DNA from 3 places in the Pantoea sp. X-Soil-ISGK-259 genome. Region 2 is predicted to be linked to each of the others. Evidence: predicted binding sites of a transcription regulator. Region 2 holds the regulator's gene; each other region holds the start of a gene.
What was found. Region 2 encodes CRP, which controls carbon source genes, mostly activating them, when cyclic AMP is high. Its sites were predicted from a motif close to ATGTGANNNNNNTCACAT; they were not measured.

Region 1 (3,267 bases), 1.7 Mb from region 2:
TCATTTCAGACCCATCACCCTGCGCCCGCGTAATCTGTTAATTAACTTCCGGCTGCACTGGCGCGATCCAGGCCTGCCGTGGTTGTTTGCCGAAGGCTTCCTGCTGATGGGCGCCTTCGTCACCCTGTTCAACTACATTGGCTATCGTTTACTGGACGCGCCCTGGCATCTCAGTCAGGCCGTGGTCGGGTTGTTATCCGTGGTCTACCTGACCGGCTCATGGAGTTCGCCTAAAGCGGGTGCGCTGACCAGCCGCATTGGGCGCGGGCCGGTAATGCTGGGCGCGACAGCCATCATGTTACTGGGCCTGCTGGTAACGGCCTTTAACTCCCTCTGGCTGATCCTGCCTGGGATGATGCTGTTCACTGCCGGTTTTTTTGCTGCTCATGCCGTTGCCAGCGGCTGGATCGGTCCCCGGGCGCGTCGGGCGCGGGGACAGGCTTCCTCGCTTTATCTTTTCAGCTATTACGTGGGTTCCAGCGTGGCGGGTACGCTGGGCGGTCTGTTCTGGCATAACTTCGGCTGGGGCGGTATTACGCTATTTATCAGCGTCCTGCTGATACTGGCGTTAGCGGTTGCCTGGCGCCTGCACAGTAGAAAACTCTGACAGCCTGCACGTTTGCCAGGCCCCGCCGGGTCTGGCAAACCGCCTCCAGAACGTTTGATTCAGATCCACAACAAACAAAGTGTGCGTTTCCCGCTATAATCATTTTATTGTCATAATTCATCTGTTTTGCCTTTCAGCACGGCAACAAGGAACGCCTGTGGCTCTCTACTATTACGTTAACAAACAATCAGGATATAACGATAATCATGTCGTCCATGCTGCGGGTTGCCCTCATCTTCCCGACATGGATAACAGACTGTTTCTGGGCAGTTTTTACCACGTGAACGCCGCTATTCTTCAGGCGAAAAAATATTATGTGGGTGCAATAGGCTGTGAAAATTGCTGTCCGCTCAATCATTCGACCCATCCGGCAGCTCAGCTCAGTGTGGCCCTGAAGCACACGCCAACGTCGCGTTAAGCGCAGGGCTTTTAACCGTGATGGTGTTCTCTCCGGCGTGCTGCTCCGTCACATTTTGCTTATAGATTATGCTGCTGCACAGGATCTCCTTGCGTTGTCGCGGGTAATAACCTCTGGCTATCGCCCGGTGCCAGGGCGATAAAAAAAATTCAGTATTAAAAGCGCGTTATCAGGTTTCTCTTCCCGGTTTATTGACTACAATAGCGGTTAATTTTGTGACGCAGGTCACTTTCACTGGGTGTGTCTGTCACATCCACATTCGCTATTCTGACTGGCTTGACTCCTCATGCAATCAACAACTGTTTCACGTAAGACTGCCTGGCTACGCGTGGTATTGCTGGCTATTGCTGCGTTTGTCTTCAATACCACCGAATTTGTCCCGGTTGGCCTGCTGTCCGATATTGCCGCTGACTTTTCAATGCCGACGGCTGATGTCGGGATCATGCTGACTATCTATGCCTGGGTCGTCGCGCTGCTCTCACTGCCGCTGATGCTGCTAACCCGTAATATCGAGCGACGCCTGCTGCTGGGCGTGCTATTCCTGATTTTCATCGTCAGCCATATACTTTCAACCGTCGCCTGGGATTTCCGCTCGCTGATGATGTCACGTGTGGGCATCGCCCTGTCTCACGCGGTGTTCTGGTCGATTACAGCCTCACTGGCGATCCGCGTTGCGCCAGCCGGTAAGAAAACACAGGCTCTGAGTATGCTGGCGACCGGTACTGCGCTGGCAATGGTCCTGGGCGTGCCGATTGGGCGTGTGGTCGGTCAGTATCTTGGCTGGCGTACCACCTTCGGCGCGATTGGCCTCTCGGCGCTGGTGCTGATGATTATGCTGGTGCGGATCCTGCCGCGCCTGCCGAGTGAGCATACCGGCTCGCTGAGCAGTGTGCCGATGCTGTTTCGCCGTCCGGCGCTGGTCAGCATGTATCTGCTGGTGACGCTGGTGGTGACCGCGCATTACACCGCTTACAGCTATATCGAGCCGTTTATGCAGAATGTGGCGCACTCCAGCGGCAATTTTACGACCCTGCTGCTGTTGCTGTTTGGTTCAGCGGGTATTGTGGGCAGCGTGCTGTTCAGTACCCTCGGCAATAAATTCCCTTCCGGACTGCTTATTGCCGCCATCGCACTGATAACCCTTTGTATGGGGCTGCTGATTTTTGCTGCGGTCCGACCTGCCGCTATTTCAACACTGTGCGTTGTCTGGGGCATGGCAATGATGATGATTGGACTGGGTATGCAGGTGCGGGTGCTGTCACTGGCACCCGATGCCACGGATGTGGCAATGTCGCTCATGTCAGGGATTTATAATATCGGGATTGGCGCAGGTGCGCTGCTGGGGAATCAGGTCAGTCTGCATCTGAGCATGGCGGAAGTCGGGAACGTCGGCGGGATGATCGGGCTGGTGGCGTTACTCTGGTGTATTTACATCTTCCGTCGTTATCCCCAGTTGCGGAGCAACGGATAAGGCTGTGACTTAAGAATAAAAAAGGCTTCAGATAAGTGGGTTTATCTGAAGCCTGTTTATGAATATTTATCGTGCTTTTACTTATAAAGAATGGCTGTGCCATGCAGGTTGTTGTTGCCAGAGGTCGAAGTGATGCGGAAAGACTTTGCCCCGACATCGCTGGCCTTTTCTGACAGTTGCTGCTCCAGCGAGGTCAGATTAGTACTGCCCGTCGCGCTGATGACACCGATTTTTTGCGCATCAGGCGGTGTACTGCTTACCTGCTGAGCCGCGACACTGGCAAATGAGATGCTGCTTAGCAAAGCCGCTGTCACCATCAAGCTAATACGTTTCATAACAAATCCCCTCTCACTGATTCTGTCGACACCCGATTTACTGATAAATCACTGCCGTGCCGTGCAGTTTGTTCTGGCCGCTGGTTGAGGTGATACGGAACGATTTCGCACCCGCTTCATCCGCTTTAGCACTCAACTGTGATTCAAGGGAGGTCAGGTTAGTGCCGCCCTGTACAGAGATGGTGCCGACTGGCTGCTGATTAGAGGGTTCGCTGGTGACGAGGTCAGCGGCATATGCGCCAAAAGTCAGAGTGGTAAGTGCCAGTGCTGCCAGGGTGGTTTTAATGGTTTTCATCATCTTCTCTCTATTCGGTAGTTGAATTTGGTTGGTCTGAATTAGGTTGTCGCTATTTAATTAACGACCGTTAAACAAATAATAGACCCCGCCGGGGCTCGCCGTCAATATTTATTTAATGAGCGTTATTTTAATCGCGAA
Region 2 (3,267 bases):
TAGCTGATAAAGGTTATTGCCAGCATGATCAGCAGCACCAGCGACTCCGGCACCGCCAGCCGCAGCGTGGCGGCCGCAATCACCAGACCGGCAAAGGTGCCCAGCGCACGGTGCTGGATGCGAACACGCGTAGCGCTGTAACCGTTCTGGCTGACGAACATGATGGTCATCAGGATCCAGTAAGGTTTGGGGATGTTGAAGAACAGCGCCAGTGCACTGCCCAGCATCAGCATTACCGCAAAGCGTCCGGCGGTGCGCAGCGCTGACGAGCGAAAAGAGAGATAACTGCGCAGCGCCGGTAACAGTGGCAGACGGCGCTGACGATCCGCCATCAGGTCACGCTGATACAGCGGTTTCTGCGTGCGCAGCACCCGCGCAATGCGGTTGAAGTGGTAAAGACAGAAGTTACCCACCGGATTGTCGGGATGCTGATGGGCGATCTTCTCCAGCGCGCCAAGCTGTTTGTCCATCGCAAAGCGATCGGGTAGCTGGTGATAAAGGATGTTATCCGCCAGCACCCGTAGCCGGGCCGAAATGGTTTTGGCATTCCAGCGGATCACCGCTTCGGCATGGCTCTGTTCGACCAGCTTCTGCACCTCTTCCGGCCGATGCAGACTAACCGAGATGTGTTCCTGCAGATCCAGCGCCACCTGAAAGGCGCGCGTCAGCCGCTTATGGCTGTGATCGCGGCTTGCCGACAGCATGTGCATCTGCTGATAGCAGGTGTTAATCAGATCGACCACTTTCTGCTGACGCGCCAGCAGCGGCGGCAGTGCCTTTTCCGGGTCGGTCAGCTGCGTCAGCAGGGTGTATTTGGCGTCGCAGTAGTTAGCCAGCTCGCGGTAGATCAGGCTGAGGCTTTCGCGCATCGGCTGCTCTTTCCACAGCCAGAACCAGAACCAGTTAAACAGCCCATACCAGAGCGTGCCGCCGATGTAGAGCAGCGGGGTAACATAGATGGGCATGCGGCCAATGAGGCTCAGGGTAAAAATGGCGGCGATAAGCGTGCCGGGCAGCAGACGACCATGCAGCGGGCTGATCTCACCCGTCACGCCGAGCAGCAGGGGCATGGCGAACAGGATGAGCGGTAGCGGAATGGCATGCAGTGTGAGCCACTGAATCAGGAAGCTGCCGAGGGCAAACAGGCTGCCACCCACAATCAGGCGTTTGAAAAAGCGTTTATGCGGGGTATCCAGACCGGCAATATTGCAGCAGGCAGGCACTAACGAGAACAGCAGACCTTTTTGCAGGTCGCCAGCCAGCCAGCCCAGCGCGACGGGCAGACAAAGCACCAGCGTTTGCCGCAAGGCGTAGTTGACTTCAGGATGGTAAATAATTCGACGCCACATCGGCCCAACACAAACAATAACGGCGTGATGTTGCCATCACGCCGTGGGTGACAGGAATTAGCGGGTGCCGTAAACGACGATGGTTTTGCCGTGTGCGGAGATCAGGTTCTGATCTTCCAGCATCTTCAAAATACGGCCCACGGTTTCGCGTGAACAACCCACAATCTGGCCAATTTCCTGACGAGTGATTTTAATTTGCATGCCGTCGGGATGCGTCATGGCATCTGGCTGCTTCGCCAGGTTGAGCAGGGTCTGTGCAATGCGTCCGGTGACGTCGAGGAAAGCGAGGTTACCCACTTTTTCAGACGTGACCTGCAGGCGACGCGCCATCTGCGAGGAGAGTCGCATCAGGATGTCGGGATTAACCTGAATCAGCTGACGGAATTTCTTGTAAGAAATCTCCGCCACTTCGCACGCGCTTTTCGCACGTACCCAGGCGCTGCGCTCCTGGCCTTCTTCGAACAGGCCAAGCTCACCAATGAAATCGCCCTGATTCAGGTAGGAAAGAATCATCTCTTTGCCTTCTTCATCTTTAATCAGAACCGCGACGGAACCTTTCACGATGTAGTAAAGCGTTTCTGCTTTTTCACCTTGGTGAATCAGCGTACTTTTGGATGGATACTTGTGAATATGGCAATGGGACAGGAACCATTCGAGTGTAGGGTCTGTTTGCGGTTTGCCGAGAACCATTCGCTATTATCCTCTGTTGTAATCGTGCCCAAAATACAGGGGGCAGTTTTCCCTGTCAGGCGGTGAAAGCTTCAAGCGTTTCCCTTTCAGGAAATTATTCGGGCCGCATCAGGCGCAGTGCGCATCATTCTTCCCGGCTTCGCCATCGGGTGACGAAAAATATTTTCAGCACTGTTTGTAGCACAGCTTTTGCCGACTGTCTTGTGTTGTCTCGCTTCAGCTACAGGCGGATTTCTCTGGATTGCTGTTTACCAGGCGAAAGCGTACTCTGGCGACAAAACAGCGTATTCCGGAGCAAAAATCATGCAGGCAAGAGTGAAGTGGGTAGAAGGACTGACATTCCTCGGAGAATCCTCATCCGGCCATCAGATACTGATGGATGGAAATTCGGGCGATAAAGCGCCCAGCCCAATGGAGATGGTGCTGATGGCGGCCGGCGGATGCAGCGCGATTGACGTGGTATCAATTCTGCAAAAAGGCCGTAACGATGTGGCTGATTGTGAAGTAAAACTGACCTCAGAACGTCGTGAAGAGGCGCCGCGAATCTTTACGCACATCAACCTGCACTTTATCGTGAGTGGTAAAGCGCTCCAGGATAAAGCGGTCTCACGCGCGGTGGATCTTTCTGCTGAAAAATATTGTTCGGTGGCCATCATGCTGGGTAAAGGTGTGACGATTACGCATAGCTATGAAGTGATTGAGCTGTAACAGGCTGAAGGGCATTTTAAAGTCGCGGGCCAATTCGGAGTCGGTCTGGTGTCGGGCCGTTCCTGCATAGAGAGTCCGCTTTAAGACTGTGCCCGCGCTATTACGCACCTCATCCCTGAGGTGCGCCCATACCGGGCCAACGCTTTGCGTTGTTCAAAAACGCTCCCGGCGTTTTTGTCCCAGTCGCGGGACGCTTTCCTCTTCTGACCCGGTTCCCGGCGTGTTGAGCTTAGGTGTTGCTGTCAGATTCTTTGTCACCAGGTTTTTTCAGTGGCGACCTTTCTGAAAACGGATGTGGCTGCCGGACGTGAAGCGAAGGGAGCATATGCCTGTAGCAAAGCATAGCGGGCCAGGGATGGCCCGCGCTGAGCCTGCCAGGGATGGCGGTTTTGCGTCTTTGCGAAAGGTGTATGCTCCCTGAAGCCAGCTCAGCAGTAAGCCTTTCCCCGCAGAAATGCCAGTTTTACCTCTTTGCGAAAGGCCTCTGCTCTCTGCGTTTTTTTTGCTGACCTCTTACTCT
Region 3 (3,267 bases), 830 kb from region 2:
CGATAGCGGAAAAAGCGTAGCTGCGCAGATAACCCAGCGGTCTGATACCCAGCTCGCGGGCGCGGCCCTCGCGCATCAGAATCACCGCGGCCGCGCCGTCGGTGAGTGGCGTACTGTTGGCCGCAGTAACACTACCGTGCTGGCGATCAAATGCCGGACGCAGTCGGGCGTAATCCTCCGCTTTGGCATTCATACGGACGTTATTGTCCTGATCGATAGCGGTTTTCCACGGCGGCACAAAAGCGGCCATCACTTCCTGATTCAGTACCCCGGATTGCCAGGCTCGGGCGGCATGCTGATGGGATCGCAGTGCCAGCGCATCCTGTGCTTCACGGGTAATGCCGTGACTCTTCGCCATCTGTTCGGCTGTGTCGCCCATGCGCAGGCCGGTGGAATACTCCGCCACTGCGGGTGGCACCGGCAGCAGATCGCGTGGGCGCAGACGTCGCAGGATCTGCAGTTTCTGCCCGACGCTGCGGGCTTTATTGAGATCCACCAGCGCACGCGCCAGCGTTTTACTGACACCGATTGGCAGCACTGAAGAGGAGTCAGCCCCACCCGCGATGCCCGCAGAGATGGTGCCCGCCATCAGACTTTCTGCCACATTCGCTACCGCCTGAAAACTGGTGGCGCAGGCACGGCTAACACTGTAAGCGTCGGTATGTACATTCAGCCCGCTGCTTAAAACAATTTCCCGCGCAATGTTCGGCGCTTCCGGCATCTGCACGACCTGCCCAAAGACCAGTTGCTCTATCACTTCAGCGGGAAGTTCACTGCGCGCCATTAATTCGCTGACCACCATACGTCCCAGTTCAATGGCGGGAATGCCATGAAAGCCGGTCGCCTGGCGCAGGAAAGGGGTGCGTAACCCATGGGTTATTGCGATGCGTTCACCATCACGCGTCAGCAGCGGCTGCGCTTTGCTCATTATTCTCACCTGTGGCTGGGACTGTGGCATCATTGCCTGAAGAGGTCTGACCTGATCAGTGTTAACCACAAGCGGGTGAGCCGCCAATATCGGAAAGGAAAAAGTGCGAAGGGAAACACGAAAATGAAAAACGCCGCATGTACGCGGCGCTTAGAGATTTAACGCAAACCGAGCTGAAAAATCAGGGTTTCAGCCTGGCAGCTGAAGGTGAAATCGACATCGAGCTGTACGCCCTGATTTACTTCGCTGAAGCGCGATTCAATCACACAGGGTTCTGATTCAACCTCACGCGCGCGCTGGGTAAGTTGCGCTAATTTCGCTTCCGCATCGGCACGCTGAGCAAACCATTCTGACCAGCTTGCAGTGCAATCGGTGTTATCCATCACTGTGCCCACATCAACACAGCAACAGGCTGCGGTTTCGGTCGCACTGCATTTTTTAATGGCATCAGTCATTTCATTCTCCTGACCAGCATTCTGGCGGTTTGCGCGATTTTATGACCGAAATTTTACCTGCTTGCCCAAAAATGCGCCACGCGTATGGCCCTAAGTGACGAATATCACAATAAAAATTGATCCAGAACAAACTGGAATCGGTATGCTGTGCAGAATTAGGGCTGTTTTGTTAAGCAGATCGAATTTTAAGCGATCAATTCTGAAATATTTGAAAAACAATATTGCAACATGCACACAGGTCGGACCTATACTCTCCGCACTGGTCTGATATGTGCGCTTTACATCAGTCCCTACAATCCGCCGTCCTTTGTTACGCGACGTTATAGCGTTAAATAATAATTCACATGAGGTTGTGGTCATGAACCATAAAAACCTGTTTGCAAAGTCAGCCGTGGCGGCTGCAGTGGCGCTTGTCTCTTCACACGTTTACGCAGCTGGATTTCAGTTAAATGAATTCTCTACGATTGGTTTAGGTCGCGCATATTCAGGCGAAGGGGCAATGGGCGATACGGCGGCGTCAGCCAGCCGTAACCCGGCGACGATGGCATTAATGGATCGTCCTGAATTTTCACTCGGTGCGGTTTATATTGCGCCAGATGTCAACATCAGTGGTCGCAGTCCCAGCGGACGCAGCCTGGATGCCAATAATATTGCCCCGAATCAGTGGATCCCCAATATTCATTACGTTCAGCCTATTAACGATCAGTGGTGGATTGGCGCATCTGCAACGTCAAATTATGGCTTAGCCACAGAGTTTAATAATGGCTACACCGCAGGCGGTTACGGGGGTAAAACCGACCTGATGACCGGCAATTTCAATCTCAGCACCGCCTATCGTCTGAATGATCATTTTAGTGTGGGTGTGGGTTTTGATGCGGTTTACGCCAAAGCCAAAATTGAACGCTATGCAGGTGAATCAGGCGCGAGGCTGGGTATTCCGGCTGATACCCAGGTGGCCCATCTGAAAGGCGATAAGTGGGGCTACGGCTGGAATGCCGGTGTCCTGTATGAAGTGGATGAAAATAACCGCTTCGGCTTTACCTACCGTTCAGAAGTTAAAATTGATTTCGATGGCGATTATAAGAGCAACCTCTCATCACGGCTGAATGCGTTTAATGATCCGACCGTGACCGGTGTTCCTGATGGCACCAACGGCACGACCGTTCCGGGGGCATTAACCCTGAATCTGCCGGAGATGTGGGAAGTGTCGGGCTGGCATAAAGTGGCACCGCAGTGGGCGGTTCACTACAGCCTGGCGTACACCAGCTGGAGTCAGTTCCAGGAGCTGAAAGCGACCGGTTCAAACGGCCAGACGCTGTTCTATAAAGATGAAAGCTTCCACGATGCGTACCGCATTGCGCTGGGCACGACCTATTCCTACGACAAGAACTGGACTTTCCGTACCGGTATTGCGTTTGATGACAGCCCGGTGCCAGCAGATAAGCGTTCTATCTCTATTCCGGACCAGGATCGTTTGTGGCTAAGTGCCGGTACCTCTTATGCCTTTAACGATAATGCCTCTGTTGATTTAGGCATCTCTTATATGCACGGACAGAAAGTGACGGTGAAAGAAGGTCCTTATACCTTTACCTCTGAAGGTAAGGCCTGGCTTTACGGCGCGAACTTTAACTACAAGTTCTGATGAAATAGCACGATCAAAAAGGGCGACTCTGGTGAGTCGCCCTTTTTTGTGGCGGCGGGTCGCTGGCTGGCTCAGGGAGCATGCGCCCTTTGCAAAGACGCAAAACCCGCCATACCTGACTGCTCAGCGTGGGCGATTACGCACCTCATCCCTGAGATGCGCCCGCTGCCGGGCCAACGCTTTGCGTTGTTTAAAAACGCTCCCGGCGTTTTTATCCATGGCCCGCGATGCTTTGTTCCGGG

Region 1: AC6I77_RS09285 (sugar transporter) is a predicted target of CRP. The motif match lies at 1,239-1,256, and genes of this name have one in related genera.
Region 3: AC6I77_RS13245 (YfcZ/YiiS family protein) is a predicted target of CRP. The motif match lies at 1,476-1,493, and genes of this name have one in related genera.

What each region holds. Positions count from the first base shown of each region.
Region 1 is NZ_AP035986.1:1,985,513-1,988,779, forward strand. Features, by position in the region: gene ynfM (multidrug efflux MFS transporter YnfM/SxtP(Kp)) at 1-607, shown strand, start outside; gene AC6I77_RS09280 (hypothetical protein) at 765-1,025, shown strand; gene AC6I77_RS09285 (sugar transporter) at 1,312-2,496, shown strand; gene bhsA (multiple stress resistance protein BhsA) at 2,574-2,831, opposite strand; gene bhsA (multiple stress resistance protein BhsA) at 2,869-3,126, opposite strand.
Region 2 is NZ_AP035986.1:3,658,877-3,662,143, reverse strand. Features, by position in the region: gene AC6I77_RS17495 (YccS/YhfK family putative transporter) at 1-1,349, opposite strand, end outside; gene crp (cAMP-activated global transcriptional regulator CRP) at 1,407-2,039, opposite strand; gene AC6I77_RS17485 (OsmC family protein) at 2,343-2,747, shown strand; gene AC6I77_RS17480 (phosphoribulokinase) at 3,261-3,267, opposite strand, start outside.
Region 3 is NZ_AP035986.1:2,825,425-2,828,691, forward strand. Features, by position in the region: gene fadI (acetyl-CoA C-acyltransferase FadI) at 1-928, opposite strand, end outside; gene AC6I77_RS13245 (YfcZ/YiiS family protein) at 1,087-1,383, opposite strand; gene fadL (long-chain fatty acid transporter FadL) at 1,742-3,025, shown strand.